3 regions of the Proteus sp. fly-1089 genome follow, and region 3 is predicted to be linked to each of the others. Evidence: predicted binding sites of a transcription regulator. Region 3 holds the regulator's gene; each other region holds the start of a gene.
The links. Region 3 encodes Fur, which represses iron uptake genes when iron is present. Its sites were predicted from a motif close to ATAATAATGAGAACNACTATCAA; they were not measured.
Positions count from the first base shown of each region.

Region 1: the regulator Fur is predicted to act here: its motif matches at 1,666-1,688, upstream of ftnA (non-heme ferritin).
Region 2: the regulator Fur is predicted to act here: its motif matches at 4,150-4,172, upstream of ABN080_RS08175 (TonB-dependent siderophore receptor).

Region 1 covers NZ_JBEETS010000001.1:403,096-408,618, forward strand. Annotated here, with positions in the region: gene ABN080_RS01910 (DUF2628 domain-containing protein) at 29-409, opposite strand; gene ABN080_RS01915 (universal stress protein) at 727-1,161, opposite strand; gene ftnA (non-heme ferritin) at 1,859-2,362, shown strand; gene copC (copper homeostasis periplasmic binding protein CopC) at 2,791-3,183, shown strand; gene copD (copper homeostasis membrane protein CopD) at 3,183-4,079, shown strand; gene ABN080_RS01935 (YebY family protein) at 4,127-4,468, shown strand; gene ABN080_RS01940 (DUF1480 family protein) at 4,769-5,011, opposite strand; gene ABN080_RS01945 (PqiB family protein) at 5,222-5,523, opposite strand, start outside.
Region 2 covers NZ_JBEETS010000002.1:371,792-377,314, reverse strand. Annotated here, with positions in the region: gene ABN080_RS08190 (AraC family transcriptional regulator) at 1-518, shown strand, start outside; gene ABN080_RS08185 (ABC transporter ATP-binding protein) at 731-2,425, shown strand; gene ABN080_RS08180 (ATP-binding cassette domain-containing protein) at 2,415-4,055, shown strand; gene ABN080_RS08175 (TonB-dependent siderophore receptor) at 4,187-5,523, shown strand, end outside.
Region 3 covers NZ_JBEETS010000010.1:83,644-89,166, reverse strand. Annotated here, with positions in the region: gene seqA (replication initiation negative regulator SeqA) at 1-79, opposite strand, end outside; gene ybfF (esterase) at 540-1,322, shown strand; gene ybfE (LexA regulated protein) at 1,526-1,834, shown strand; gene fldA (flavodoxin FldA) at 2,106-2,633, shown strand; gene fur (ferric iron uptake transcriptional regulator) at 2,823-3,269, shown strand; gene ABN080_RS17455 (DUF817 domain-containing protein) at 3,354-4,193, opposite strand; gene chiP (chitoporin ChiP) at 4,684-5,523, opposite strand, start outside.

The DNA.
Region 1 (5,523 bases), on a different contig from region 3:
CCCCTTTGATATTGCTATAGAAAAATTATTATAGAACACCTTCAAAAGGGTTCCAGCTTTGATCATTCTTAGTTTCTTTTAAATAATAAGCATAGTTAGCTGTCATTGCCCACAAAATATTAATGGCAATACCAATGGCATTGATTACACCATTATTTACAGGTAAGAAACCGATAATAGTAAAAATAGCAATGTTAATGGCAAATAATGTTAATGCTTTACGCCACAAACCTAAAATAAGAAAATAAATAAAACCAAAGAAAAAGGCCCAGATATTCATTCCAATGAGAATGCGTTTACCAAAGGATAGTTCTTTATAAGCAGCTTTAAATTCAGGGGTTTTAGGTGAGCCATATTTATCAAAAAATGAAAAACGCTCTTGCCATTTTTCAGAATACTCTTTATTCATGTTAATTCCTTTTACCGATATTGATTACACTTGGTTTTTTATAGTAGGAAAAGTATCTTTACATAAATTCACATGATGAACAATATAAAAGTATTAATAAATTATTAATATATATGTTTGTATAGTAACTGTTAATACACTCTTTTTTCTTCTTGTTTTTTAATAATAATCTTATTGTTTAAAGATATATTGTTAATAATTACTCTTAAAAATAAGAATAATAAAATAAAATATTATTTTGAGTTAATTTTGCGGAATAAAAAATAAGAAATCTGGTTTATGGCTTATACCAGATTTCTTATAAGAGAATAAAGTAATTAACGGACAACTAATACTGATGATTCAGCATAGCTAACAACAGATGATGCGGTAGAACCGAGGAGATAAGTTTTCATGCCAGGGTTACGAGAACCGATGACAATTAATTCTGCTTGAATTTTTTTCGCTGTTTCTAAAATTTTATCGCGAGGATTACCAATGGAAACATAAAATTGAGAGGTACTGTTAGAAATGTCAATATGCGATAAGTTTTCTTTTAGCGTAGATAACGCAATTTCAATACGTTGTTTGTCACTTGCTAGCCTGTCTTGGCCTGCAAATGCAAATCCAACAAAAGACTCGTAACTTGGGATCACAGATAAAAAATGAATATTCAGTTTGTCGGCGACAGATAATGCTTTTAGATGAGAAACAACCTTGTCCAATAAACCAAGCTCTGTAAAATCAACGGGTACTAACACTGTTTTTGTCATAGTGGCTCCTAATTAACCTTTATTATGATTAGGGCTTTAATACTAAATTTTTACACATACAACTTTGAGTTACCTACTAATCTTATCAGCCAAAACCAAAAACTGTATAAAAATTACAAATATTTTTATTTTTTGAGAGTTGTGTGTTTTTTTACATGCAAAAAATGAAAAAACCGCAGTAATTTAAGAGGATGGGGCGCAATGGAGCAAACTAGAAATAAGTGTTAATAAAATAGATTAATTTACAGGTGATAATTAGTTTTTTTTATATCCAAATTAAAATGAATATATATAAAAGAAGAGGGGATTTAAATAGAGGTATAAATAGAGGTATAAATAGAGTGAGGAATTGAAAATAGAAAATAACAATTGAATTTTGCCACTTTATTCTTATTTTATAAAAGCTAAACACTTCTATAAGCTAAAATAATTAAATTAATATTATCATTCAATTTAAAATAATGACTATTTATTACAATGGGTTACGATTTTTTATTTTTTTTACCATTAATGATAATAATTAGCATTTAACTTTTGTTGAAATAATAAAATCATATTGTAAATGAGATTGGTTTTTATTTTTGTTACGTATTGAATAATTAAAAAAATAAATAAACTCTATTTAAATAGCTATATTTTTATTTTTAAGTGTGCATAATATCCGTAATGTTAATTTTCCTCGTAAAGGACGTAAAATATGTTACATCAAGATATGATTAATAAATTGAATGAACAGCTAAATTTAGAGTTTTATTCAGCAAATCTTTATTTACAAATGAGTGCTTGGTGCGACGATAAAGGATTTGATGGTGCAGCTAAGTTTTTAAAAGCACATTCTCGTGAAGAAATGGAGCATATGCATCGCTTATTTGATTATTTAAGTGATACAGGTGCGATGCCTTTACTTGGTGCAATTGAAGCGCCTCCATCAGAATTTTCATCACTCTCTGAATTGTTCGATAAAACTTACGAGCATGAAAAACATATTACAGCTGAAATTAATAAATTAGCTCATGTAGCGATGACTACTCAAGATTATTCAACCTTTAACTTCTTACAATGGTATGTTGCAGAGCAGCATGAAGAAGAAAAATTATTTAAGTCGATCTTAGATAAATTAGCAATGGTTGGTGACAGTGGTAAAGCTTTATTCTTGTTAGATAAAGATCTGAATACATTATCAACATCTGCACATGTCTAATTATTAATAAAGCTTCAGATAGCCTAAGTTAATAAATGAATTATTACGCCCTGCTATGAGTAAATAGCAGGGCGTTATTTATTCTTCTGTATTAGTTCCCTTTCTATTCTTATCTTTTATCTCTTTCTTTACTTACACTGGTTTTTTATCCTGAATGTGTTTTGGATGTTATTTATACAGGATGTTTATTTTACGTTTAACTTAATTTGGTTATGTATTGAACTGTTTAGACTGTCAATATGGGTATTATATTTCTTTGAAATGTAAAAATGGGTGATATTTGAAACAGAAACTGCTCTAAATAATATATATTTTGAGTGCTAGTTCACAACCTTTTATTTCTAATATGAAGAAGCGGAGATCTTGACGTAAATTTGCTATAAAATATTTCCATAAATAAAAAATCACCTGTAATTTAAGAGGTTATTATGTCATTAAATACACTTAAGACATCTTGGGGTAAATTATCAGCTATTGCGGTTTTATTCTTAGGTATGTCATATCAACAAGCATTAGCTCACGCACATTTAAAATCACAGTTACCTGCTGAAGGCGCGGCTATTGAACAGTCACAAGCACCTAAAGTTATCACGCTAGATTTTTCTGAAGGCATAGAACTTGCTTTTAGTAAAATTAAAGTAACAAATGCTGAAGGCAAAGAAATCACAGTAGGAAAACTGAGTTTAGATCCTGTTAACAACACTAAATTATTATTACCTTTAGAAAGTGATCTGGCTGAAGGTAATTATTTAGTTGATTGGAATGTGGTTTCTGTTGATGGACACAAGACAAAAGGTTCTTATCAATTTAGTGTAAAATAATGACACCTGAAGACGTTTATATTTTATGCCGTTTCTTTCATTTTGTGGCCGTCATGTTTATGTTCGGACTGAGCTTTTCGGCCGCCATTCTTGCAAAAGATAAGTTTATACCTCTTATTCAGGTTCGTTTACGCCCTGCATTAGCCATCAGCACTATTACAGTCTTTATTACGACTTATCTATGGATGGCTATGCAATCTGGCATTATGGGTGATGGATGGGAGGATGCTTGGTCATTTGAAATATGGAAAGCGGTATTAGGTACTTCATTTGGACAGATTTGGCAATGGCAGTTGATATTAGCAACTCTTGCTTTAGCTGTATTATTTATACACCAACGTTATATTCGTAATTTCTCTTTATTAATAATTGCGTCAATTATGTTGATCCTACATGCGTCTATCGGACATGGCGCCATGTTTACAGGATCAGAAGCAACCCTTTATAAAGTTAATCAAAGTATTCATCTTATTAGTGCTGCGTATTGGTTTGGCGGTTTATGGCCATTTGTTGCTTGTTTACAATTTTTGCGTAATAAAGATGAACTTGCAGAAGGGATGATCAAGCCAATTATTGGCACAATGAAGAGATTTTCACTATTTGGTCATGTTGCTGTTTTATTGGTTACCATCACAGGTATTATTAGTGCTGTTATGCTCATTCCAGGGTGGCCTGTAATACACTTATCATCAGAATATCAAAGCATGTTATGGCTTAAAATCAGTTTAGTTGTGCTAATGCTAGGTTTAGCTGTAATTAATCGTTATGTTTTGGTGCCTCATATTCGTAAGAAAAATAATTTTCAGTGGTTGCTAATTAATAGCTGGTTTGAACTATTACTTGGAACTATGGTTATTTTTACTGTTGCCATCTTTGCGATTAACTCACCTGTATAGATTGTTATATAATCGTAAAAATCTAATTTATTAAGTGAGATATAAACATGAAACGTTTTGTATTGACGGTAATGTTAATGCTTTTCTCTTTTCAAGCATTTTCTGCTTCAATTTCCACAGTGAGTAAGCTTCAATTTGGTGACGATTGGCCATTTACTCGAGAAGAGGTGATGCTTAATTGCCGTACTGATGGCGCTTGGTTTGTGATTAATCCCGCAACATTAGTTCAGTATCCACTTAATGAAATTGCTATGAAACAGATGGAAAGTGGAAAAGTTAAGGCACAGCTAATTGATATTATTTTACTTCCAGATCCTAATTCTCCTGAAAAGAAAAAATCAGTAGAAGCTATTCAAGGTGCATTTAAAGCACTTTGCGAAAGTAATTAATCAAATGATTAATAACTGAAGGTGAGGATTTTATTTCTATTTTATTGATTTAATAAATAAATTTTACTTGAGATTATTTTTTGAATAGAAAAGAGTGTGTTATTGAGTCGTTTACTGGATATTTACATATTGTTAGCTAATATTTAACAGTAGGTTGTGAAATAGAAAGGTCTGAGTTAGTCCTAGATTTTTTTTACGCAGTAATCAGTAATTACTTTTTAGCGCACGGCTCGCAATGAGCCTTTTCCCTAAGCCAGATAAATGATTTATCTGGCTTTTTTTATATCGTTTTAGCATCTCTTATGCCACTTTTAAGATCCAGTGGTGGTTTTCTTTGTCATAAGCATGACGATAAAGCAGAATATTTTTATCTTTCAATTGAGCCGGAATGCTCGTGTTTTCATCCCATCCATCTAGTTGCATGCAAAACTCTGTATCATAATCACATGGAATATGAATGTAAGTTAATTGATTATCGGAAGAGTGTTTTAAAGTAATATCTTCAATTTCATAGCAAGCAATTTTTAACGTTGTTTTTTTCATATTATAACTCCAGTTTAGGCGATGTTTTGTTGTGTTCCGCTATGTTTCATTGGTGGCATTTATTCTGAATAATGCTTTTCGACCAAACAAAATCAAGCATAGTATAAATGGAATCTATTTCCAAAATATATTTCACAAATAAAAAAAGCGGATCATTTTTTGTGATCCGCTTTAAATAACTAGCAGTAAGTAAGGGAGAATTATCTTATTTTATGGCTTTGGTATCGCAGTTCCCCATTCATCCCAATCTTTAGGCTCTTTTGCATTTAAAATGAAATTCTGCTCCTGTTTCGCTTTTGACTGTAGTGGCGTAGAAGGTGGCGTTGCAAATGTAATACCTCCACGTATAAATTGTTTAAATGTCCCGCTTCGTATAACGCCTCCCGTTAAACCAAAGGAGAAGTTATATCCAGAAGAGAGCCAGAATTCGGTATTATTTCTAACAAGATATTGATATTTTTTACTAATTCGAATGTGAATTAAAACTCTATCAGACATGTTCCCTAACTCAA
Region 2 (5,523 bases), on a different contig from region 3:
ACCAATCACTTATGTTGCATCATCTGACTTTGGATAATACGTTTTTAGCGTTAACCATGCAGTTATTCCAAAATCCGGTTCACGATTCCTTAAAACCACTTTACTACTCAGGTAAAGCTTGCGAATTTGCTTCATTAAGTTTGCAATATTTATGTCATGAACAAGAGCCAGCCAATCGGCCATTAAGTCAGCGTGAAAAAAACAGTTTAAAACAAGCCAAAGAAATTTTAATTGCTGAAATGGAAACGCCACCAAAGCTTGAAATATTAGCAACTCGTGTGGGATTAAATACTCGAAAACTTACTCAAGGTTTTCGTCAATTATTTGGCAATTCTGTTTATGGTTGGCTACAAGAATATCGTTTACAAACCGCATATAATATGTTGCTAAATGAAGGGGAGTCTATCTCAAGTGTTGCCTATTATGTTGGTTATACACCCGCTCATTTTTCCGTCGCATTTCGTAAACGTTTTGGTATATTACCGGGCGATGTACGCAAAGGGCATTTCACGCCTTAATTGATTTTATTAGGTTTATCGGTATATTTATTATCTTCATCGCTTGATTTGTCATCTATTAAACACTTAATTAATTCTATCTTTTCCATCTTGCTTAATAAATAAGCAAAATGCGTCTAAATCGAAAGTAATAGTCACGCAATCTAAAGTCTTGTTGCTAGAGGGAAAATACCCTTTTCGCTATAGTGCCACAAGATGTTGTGGAGATTATTATGCATAATGAATTATGGATGTTGTTGCGTCCTTATCGCCCTTTATTAATAGGTGCGCTGTTACTACAAGCTGTTGCAGGTTTTAGCTCTTTAGTACCTTGGTTAGCACTTTATCAACTTATTGTTTCTTTTCCTTCTACTAATACATTCTGGCTAACTATTGCGGTTATTGGTGGCATTGTATGGCTAATATCACAAACCATTGCATTTCATTTAACACATTTAATGGATGCAAAATTAACCTACCAATTACGATTAGCATTATCAGAAAAAATGCAGAAATTACCGTTAAATTGGTTTGTTAGCCAAGGAAAAAATGGTATCAACCAATATGTTCAGCGCGATATTAAAGCATTACATCAATTAATTGCTCATGCACCTGCTGATATCGTGCAATTAATGGTTGTTCCTGTTATTGCTATTATTGTGTTATCAACATTAAATCCTTTTTTACTGGTTTTCTCTCTTATTCCTTTAATCATTGCTTATTTTTGTTTTAAACAAACACAATCATCACGTTATCAAACCTATTGTGAACAGCGTGATGAGGCAATGAAAATACTCTTTGAAGATTATCAACTTCTTGCTGAAAATCCTCTCGTAGCACGCCAATTTCCGCATAAAGGAATTGTTGATAAAACAGAGAAAGCACTATTTAATTTTGTTTTTCATTTTCAAAATTGGGTTAAACGAGTTGGATTATTAGGATCACTTACCCAATTATTATTGAGTGCCACCTTATTAACAGGATGGCTATTATTGGGTGCTACTATTTTTGAACAAGCGTTACCATTGGCCGATTTATTACTGTTTATTTTATTGTTAAGACGTATTGCAGAGCCTGTTATGGCTATGGGGCATGGCGGTGATGCCTTACGTGTAGCAAAAAAATCAGCGCAGCGGATACAGCAATTATTAAATCAGCCTGAAATGCAATATGGTGATTTATCAACAGAGACGATATCTCACGCCGTAGCGTTAACAGCACACTCTGTTTGCCTTTCGTATGGTGATAAAGAGATCCTCAATAATATTAATTTTGAAATTAAGAAAGGAGAGTTTATTGCCATTGTAGGCCCCTCTGGTGCAGGAAAAAGTTCTTTACTACAACTGATTGCTCGATTTATGGATGTAACATCAGGTGAGATTTTTGTTGAGAATAAGCGTTTACAGACGTATTCACGTAATGCATTAAACCAAATTACTACAGTGGTGATGCAAAACAGTCAACCATTGCCTTATTCAATTAAAGATAACTTATTGTTATTTAATCCCCATTGCAGTGAAGAGCAACTACAATCAGCAATGAATGAAACATATTTTGCTGAAGTCGTTACTAACTTACCCCGAGGTTTATCTACTTTAATTAATGATGAAACGCCACTTTCTGGCGGTGAAGCACAACGTTTGGCAATAGCGCGTGCTTTCATTGCTAATAGCCCACTGTTATTGGCTGATGAACCTTCTTCAGCACTAGATCCTGATAATGCCCAACATATTTTTAATGCATTAAAAAATAAAACCATGACACGGATAATCGTCACACATTCACTGGTTTTAGCACAACAAGCCAACAGAGTGATATTTATGGTTGATGGAAGATTAGTAGCAATGGGAAATCATGATGATTTGCTACTCAATTGTGAGCGCTATAGTGATTTTGTTCAGAAACAAGGAGAGCAAAATGAAGACTAATCCCTTTGTTTCATTACTCTTATCTTTAAAATATCCTCTCAGTTTTATGGTATTGAGCGCCATTTTAGAAGGGCTATGTGGTTTATTATTATTGCCGATTATTATCTATTGGGATCAGGATGCTAGCCAATATTTATGGATGTTAGCGGGATTAACATTAATTACACTTGTTTTTCAGTACATTGCGACATTAAAAGGTTTTCTTGCGGGTACAACGGTGATGAAAATCTTAGTTCAAGCGTTGATCCGCCATTTACCTCGTAGTTTAACACCACCACCTCAAGCACACACGTTATGCTCAGGTGCTGCAATGAGTGCAATGAGTATCCCTGCCCATTTATTAGCGCCTGTTATTAGTGTTGTAGTGACGCCATTAACTGTAATTATTGGACTTTTATTTTATAACATCATTTTTGCTTTGATTTTTATCGTAGCTGCATTATTACTTGTTGCAGTGATGCGGATCAGTGCCAAGGGGCTGTATAGACAAGAAGTGACACTGCAAACAGCAGAGTCTGTTGTGGCTAAAACATTGGCTGATTTTGCACAACATCAGGTATTATTGCGAAAAAGTGGGAGAAATACGCTGTTTTCACAGCAATTACAGCAAGACTTATTGGATCAACACCACCAACAAGTGCAATTATTACAACGAAGCTTACCCTATCATCTGATTTTTTCTTTATGTATTCAGGTTATTTTCATTGCTGTTTTAGTTATTGGTGTAGTGAATGTTGATATTAATACTCTTACTTTAACGCAGTGGTTGGCTGTCGTGGTATTAATCGCTCGTTTTATTGAACCTTTATTTCAGCTTTCTCATATTGATCAAGCATTAAGGCAGAGTAAACAATCACTTACTTTAATAAAAAATACGTTGGATGCTCCCTCATTACAAAGCCCAAAACAAAGTGATACTCCTAAAAGCAATGACATTCGTTGTGAACAACTGGAGGTGAATAATAGTTTAGGAGCGCTGATCCTTTCTAACATAACAGTGCTATGCCCTGATAAAAAAATGACGGCAATTGTCGGCAGTTCTGGTGCGGGTAAAACAACATTATTACATGTTTTGGCACGTCTTAGGGATGCTGATAAAGGGCAGATTTATTATGGAGACAAAAGGGTCAATGATTTATCTGAGAGTGTATTAGCGCAAACAAGACAAATTGTATTTCAACATAATCAATTGATTAGAGGCACATTGCGTTGGTCATTATTACAAGATGATAACTCAACTGTCAGTGATAATGATATTTTGCATCTACTTAATGCATTGAATTTATCGGTGACTCAAACAGATTTAGATGAAGATGTGGGCGATCAGGGAGATCGTTATTCCGGTGGACAAAAACAGCGACTATGTTTAGCGCGTTCATTATTAGCCGATCCTAAGATCTTATTTTTAGATGAGCCAACGGCGAGCCTCGACATCGTCAGTCGTGAGAAAGTGGTACGTTATCTTGAAGAGCTAACATCTACTCGTGTTGTGATCACGCATGATCCTGATATTGCTAAACATGCTGATCACGTGATTGTGCTTGATAACGGAAAAGTGATTGCTGAAGGTTCGCCTAATACGTTGTTGTCATCTTCAACATGGTTTCTGAATTTTTGTGGCTCATTGTGAGTGTTAGATCTTTACTGATTGCCAATCAATATCGATTGGCAATCGAAAGAGATAATCTGGCAATCTAAAATACCGTAATCCTAAAATTGGTAGAGTGATAACCATTATCATTTGAATGTTTTGGGATGAATATGGTTTACATTTCTTCTTTAGCTGGCTTAGATAAAACACAGAAATTATCGCCAGTATTAAATCAACGTACACAAAATAAATTGGCATTAACACAATGTGCTATTTTGTGTTCTACCGCTTTATTTTCACTTTCTGCCATCGCAAATACAGCAACAGAAAATAATAAAGCAGTCGATGTTTTGGTTGTGACTGAAAGCGTAGCACAAAACCGAGATAACCTTGCTCCTGGTGTTAGTACATTAAGTAAAATGGCGCTTAAACCTAGAGAGATCCCACAAACTGTCTCTGTGATAGATAGAGAACAGATAGAAAATCAAAACCTAAATACTCTTGATGAAGTGATGACTCGTGCTAATGGGGTTACTAGCGCACCTTTTGTTTTATTAACAACGGCTTATTACGCACGTGGTTTTCAAATTAACGCCTTTGAACTTGATGGTGTTCCCGCATTAATGGGAAACATGGCAAGTTCGCCACAAGATATGGCAGTGTATGAGCGTGTAGAGATCTTAAAAGGCTCTAACGGATTGATGCATGGAATGGGAAATCCTGCGGCAACTGTCAATATGGTACGTAAACATGCGCCTTTAGACTCACAATTAAAAGCAACATTTACGGCTGGGAGTTGGAACCGTTATCGCGGTGAAGTCGATGTGGGCGGACGTCTAAATCAAGAAGGTAGTGTGCGCGGTCGTGTCGTAATGGCATGGGAAGATAAAGATTTTTTCTATGATATTTCAGATCAAAAGACGCGTTTGATTTATGCCACAGTGGATGCGGACTTAACGACTAACACACTATTACGTACTGGTATTCAATATCAAACAATAGACTCCATCACCAATATGGCAGGTGTGCCAATGGGAAAAGATGGTAGCGATTTACACCTTCCTCGTAAAACTTATTTAGATGCTGATTGGGATCGCTTTAAATGGGATACCACTCGGTTATTTACCGGAATTGAACATCAAATTAATGATGATTGGTTGTTTAAAATCAACGGCGATTATCAATATGCTAAAGCGCGTTTGTTGTATGCAGGGGCATGGGGAAATATTGATCCTGAAACCGGTGATGGTGCCATGCTAATGGGAGGAGCATACAAGTTTCATAACTATCAAACCAGTCTTGATACCAACGTCACAGGAAAACTTAATGGTTGGGGCTTACAACATGATCTGATAGTGGGAATGAGCTACTCAAAAGCCAGTGAAGAACAGCACACTGGGCAATTTAAAGATCCTCTCAATGTTCCTGTAAATATTTATCGTTGGGATCCTCATAGTGTACCGAAACCACAAATAACGGGTTATTCCTCTCAAGGCGCGACAAAAAC
Region 3 (5,523 bases):
CTGAAGCGCTTTCACCGATATGTCTAGTTTCGCTAGCAATATAGCGGTAAAGTTCGTCATCAATTTCTATCTTTTTCATTGCTACCCAGTACTGTTTTCAAAAAAAAGTAATTAGGATTATAAGATATAATCTTTAAAAACAAAATAGGTAAAATTTCAATAACTTAAAGAAGATCTATACAAGATCCAGCCATTTCAATGGCTAAGCTTGGTATTTATCCTATTGTTTATCTCGGTATCATCTTCTATTCTTTGAACTTATTCAAACAAAGTCTACTTCAAATACCGCCTTCTTACGCCACACCAGCCATCAAATAATATAAAATTCTAAATATTTATTTTTGAGCAATGTCAATATTTCAACTTTTTAAATAAGTTTGGAATAAACATCCAAATAATGTCAATTATGTGGTTTTTTATAAATTCCCCTTATCAATTATTTCTACTCTTAATCACTCACGCATATTATTACGATAAGTTGGCTTAGTATCTTGTGCATGTCATCATAGAAAAATCGTAATTATTTTTTGGTCATTAACATGAAACTCAATACATTATTAAATTATCAATTACATCAGCCTGAAACAGCACCTGCATCCAATTTACCTATTGTTTTGATCCACGGCCTTTTTGGTGACTTAAATAATTTAGGCGTCTTAGGGCGTGATCTACGCCAAGACCACACAGTGATCCAAATTGATGTGCGTAATCATGGACATTCCCCTCATAGTGAAAGTATGAGCTATCAAGATATGGCACAAGATGTACTTACATTACTTGATAGTTTACATATCTCAAAAGCCATCATTATCGGGCACTCCATGGGGGGCAAAATTGCAATGGCAATGACAGCATTAGCGCCTGAGCGAATTGCTCGCATTGTCGTAATAGATATGTCACCTGTAGCTTACAATGTTCGCCGCCACGATAACATTTTTGCGGCACTCGAAGCCGTCACTAAAGCTCAAGTTACACGACGTCAAGATGCAGTAGAAATCATGAGTCCCTTTATTAAAGAAGAGGGAGTTATTCAGTTTTTACTTAAATCATTTAAAAGTGGTGAATGGCTATTTAATTTATCTGCAATCAAAAATGCCTATTCAGAGATTATTGGTTGGCAAGAAGTCCCTACTTGGAATTATCCGGTGCTATTTATTCGTGGTGGTTTGTCGCCTTACATATTAGATGAATATCGTAATGATATTGCACGCCAATTTCCGCAAGCTAGCGCTTTTGTCGTAGCAAACACTGGACATTGGGTACATTCAGAAAAACCTAACACTGTTATTAACGCTATTCGTCGTTTTTTATCAAAAGCATAATTTATTACTGAAAGTGGCGTAATTAAGGAAGTAATAATTTATCTGAATGTATAATTATTGTACTTAATCACACAGTCTGTCGATAAAAACACCAAATGACAATAGGTTAAACTCAGGAAGCAGTGGCAGGACGTCACTATGTGGGGTATTATTGGGCGTTTCGCAATTTAGTCATTGGTATACGCCCTTTCACAGCAAAATTTATGGCAAAAGAACAAACTGATCGCACCACACTGGATTTGTTCGCAGATGAACGCAGACCTGGGCGACCTAAAACAAACCCGCTTTCTCGGGATGAACAGCTTAGAATTAATAAACGCAATCAATTAAGACGAGACAGAGTCAATGGTTTACGTCGAGTTGAATTGAAATTAAATGAAGATGCTGTGAATGCACTTAATGAGTTGGCGACTGCAAGAAATGTTAGCCGTAGCGAACTTATTGAAGAAATATTACTAGAACAATTGGCGCAAAATCACGCCTTGAAAATACATCAAAATGAGAATAGCTAGTAGCTAAACCACACAAATTTGACAGAATTACCCTGCTATTTTCGTCAAAATACGTTTTTTAGTTTTCTATTATGAAAACAAGATGTTTATTTTTCACTAGTAATTGTTCAAACACAGACAAATATACTCTAACTATTTCGAAGTGTGGCTAATTGGCAAGTAAAGGCGTTACTGTTACATACAAAGTATGTAATCAGTACGAATCAACGTAGTCAACAACGCGACAATTTGAAGTATAACGAATATAGAATAAAAGAGGTTATCTCACTTTATGGCAATCATAGGTATATTCTTCGGCAGTGATACCGGCAACACTGAAAATATTGCCAAAATGCTTCAAGAAAGACTGGGCGCTGATAATGCCGAAGTTCATGATATCGCAAAATCCAGTAAAGAAGATATCGAAGCATTTGATATTCTGTTACTAGGTATTCCTACTTGGTATTATGGTGAAGCACAATGCGATTGGGATGACTTTTTCCCAACACTAGAAGATATTAATTTTGAAGGTAAGTTGGTTGCACTGTTCGGTTGTGGCGACCAAGAAGACTATGCAGAATACTTCTGTGATGCAATGGGCACAATTCGCGATATTATCGAACCTCGTGGTGCTGTCATTGTGGGTCACTGGCCAACAGAAGGTTACCATTTTGAAGCCTCTAAAGGGCTTGCAGATGATAATCACTTTATCGGCCTTGCGATTGATGAAGACCGTCAACCAGAATTAACCGAAGAGCGTGTTGATGCTTGGGTTGCTCAAATCAAAGAAGAAATGAGCCTAGATGAAATTCTGGGATAAATAAATACTCAATATTGAGAATGATAATTATTCAATGGTGTGCTAAGATAGTGTGATAGGTAGGGGTGTTTATTTTTAAATATCATGCCTATAATCAATAAGGTTATTTATTCACCCGAGTGTTAATGAATCAACCCTATTAGTGAGCACAAAAATTAAATTCACCATTAGCAACAGGATTAAATCCGCATGACCGACAATAATAAAGCGTTAAAAAATGCTGGGTTAAAAGTTACACTTCCTCGCTTAAAGATCTTGGAAGTGCTCCAGGATCCTGAGTGCCATCATGTCAGTGCTGAAGATCTCTATAAAAAACTCATCGATATCGGTGAAGAGATTGGTCTGGCAACCGTGTATCGCGTCTTAAACCAATTTGACGATGCTGGTATTGTTACCCGACATAATTTTGAAGGTGGTAAATCAGTATTTGAATTAACTCAACAACACCATCACGATCATTTAATTTGTCTTGATTGTGGCAAAGTTATCGAGTTTACAGATGATGCGATTGAAGTGCGCCAAAGAAACATCGCTGAACGTCATGGTATCAAGCTTTCCAATCATAGCCTTTATTTATATGGCCACTGCGCTGAAGGCAATTGTAAAGAAGATAGCCACGCACATGATGAGAAATAATTCATTCTGGATAATCTCTCAGTAAAAAAAAGGAACTGTTCACAGTTCCTTTTTTATTACCTTAAATTTGAGGATAAAATAACTCTACTTAGGCACACTGATACTGTGTTTAATATGTTTTAAATGAACCACGATAGTAAATGTAACAATGACTAACAGTGACCAAGAGCCCCATTTCCCTGCATGCACAGCAGACCAAGCACCAATCTGGTTAGGATATTGCCAAACACCAAAAAATGTACCGAAATTCTCAGCAAGCCAAATAAAGAAACCTATCAGAACAAAAGCCAATAATAGTGGCATTTTTCGCTCTGTATCATAAGGCGTAAAATAAACCACACTACGAGCATAAAGACCTAAAATAAAAGCAGTTAAATACCAGCGATAATCACCGATAAAGTGATGAGAAAAGAAATTAATATAGATAGCGAGTGCAACTAAAGTTGCCATCCAATAAGGTGGATAATGTTCAATTCGTACTTTTAAAAAACGCCATGCTTGAATTAAATAACTTCCTACCGCGGAGTACATAAATCCTGTAAATAAAGGCACTTCCCACAATTTAGTGTAAGCAAAATCAGGGTATTTCCACGATCCAATTGCTGCTGATGTTTTAAATAATTCCATCACAAAACCAACGATGTGGAAAAAACAGATCGCTTTTAATTCATCCCATGTTTCAAGTTTTCCCCATACCATCCATAATTGGAAAGCAATAGCGAGAATAAGTAAAACGTCATAACGAGGTATCCCTAATATTCCTTTACTTGGTGTTGCAAATAAAATAAAAAAGAAAAATCCCGCAAATAAACAAGAACGCGCCTCTTTCACACCAAAAAAAAGAAATTCAACAATAAATCGTTTTATACCTTTAAAGGGCTTCAATGGTGGTTCTAATAAAAAATCATCCAATCGCTTTAACATGCTTCTTCCTGAAAACGTGCATTATCGAACTACATTCAATGCAGAATAATAAATAAGATGAGATAAAATGAATGGCAAGAAATTTGCCATAGAATAAAAAAACCTACAAGGATGAAAAGGACGAAAAAGGAAGGAATGAAAAAAATAAAGGTATTTACCCCCCACTACGATACCCACTCTGACTGCCTTTACTTAGGGTAAATACCTTACGCAAATTTTGCGAAATAACTGAAACACAAGAGATAAACATAACCCACTCACATTTATCTCAGACGACATGACATGACGACTTTACTTCATTACTTTTACTATATACTGCGATTTTAAAACGACTCTTTACTACTTTTTACTTCGACTCTTCTACTTCTTACTACTACTGACAATTTCACTTCATTAATGAGGTTTGTTTTTACTTATCGTAATCGTATTTAGCTTTTTTAGTTTTATTCAGGATAAAGTGTAATGAATACACTTTATCCTTATGCTGATATTAGAAAATAGTAAATGGCATTATCACGTTAAATTTAACGTCTTTTTCATCTTGGAAAATATTACCAAAACCACCTTCATAACTTGGAATATCGGAGTGGTTATCATAACGGGTATAGTGAAGTTTAAAGAGAGTGCCTTTAGCTCGACCTTCTTGAACCGTATACATAATATCCGCATTCCATGCGCTTTCTCTAATACGCTGACCTTGATCATAAATGGCTTTACCACTTGGCTTAGCATCCCATGCGTAAACATAAGAAGTACCTACCGCCCAGCCAGATAGATCCCAGTTTTTCAGATCGTACATTACACCCGCATAAAGTGCTTTTTCACCATTAGCGTTAAAGTCAGAACGACCATCCCACCAGACATCAAGACGACCATTAGATGTTGCCCAACCCGGAGTCATACGCTGTAAAAAATAACCTTGATTACCTTCAGCTTTAACCCACGTTCCTTCTACTTTGAAGTCAAATACATTGTAGGTATAACCAAAAGTCAGTGCTTGTAACCATGCCAGCCCATCATAAACATCATTAACGCCACCACCGGTCACTTTATCTTTAGCACCGTAGAATTGGTAAGACGTTCTTAATGCATTGTCAGCAATTGGGAAATCATAAGAAACTTTACCAAAATACTGATCGATATAACCATCGGCCTGACCAAATGCAGCTTCTAACACTAGGCTGTTTTTAAAATCATATTTGGCGCCGAAAGAGTGAAGATAGCTAATATTCGTTTCTAGATCAGCTTTGCGAAAGTTATACATATTCCGATACCATGGTGCTTTGTATTCATCTGTCCACATATAGGAGAAAGATAATTCACCACTTTT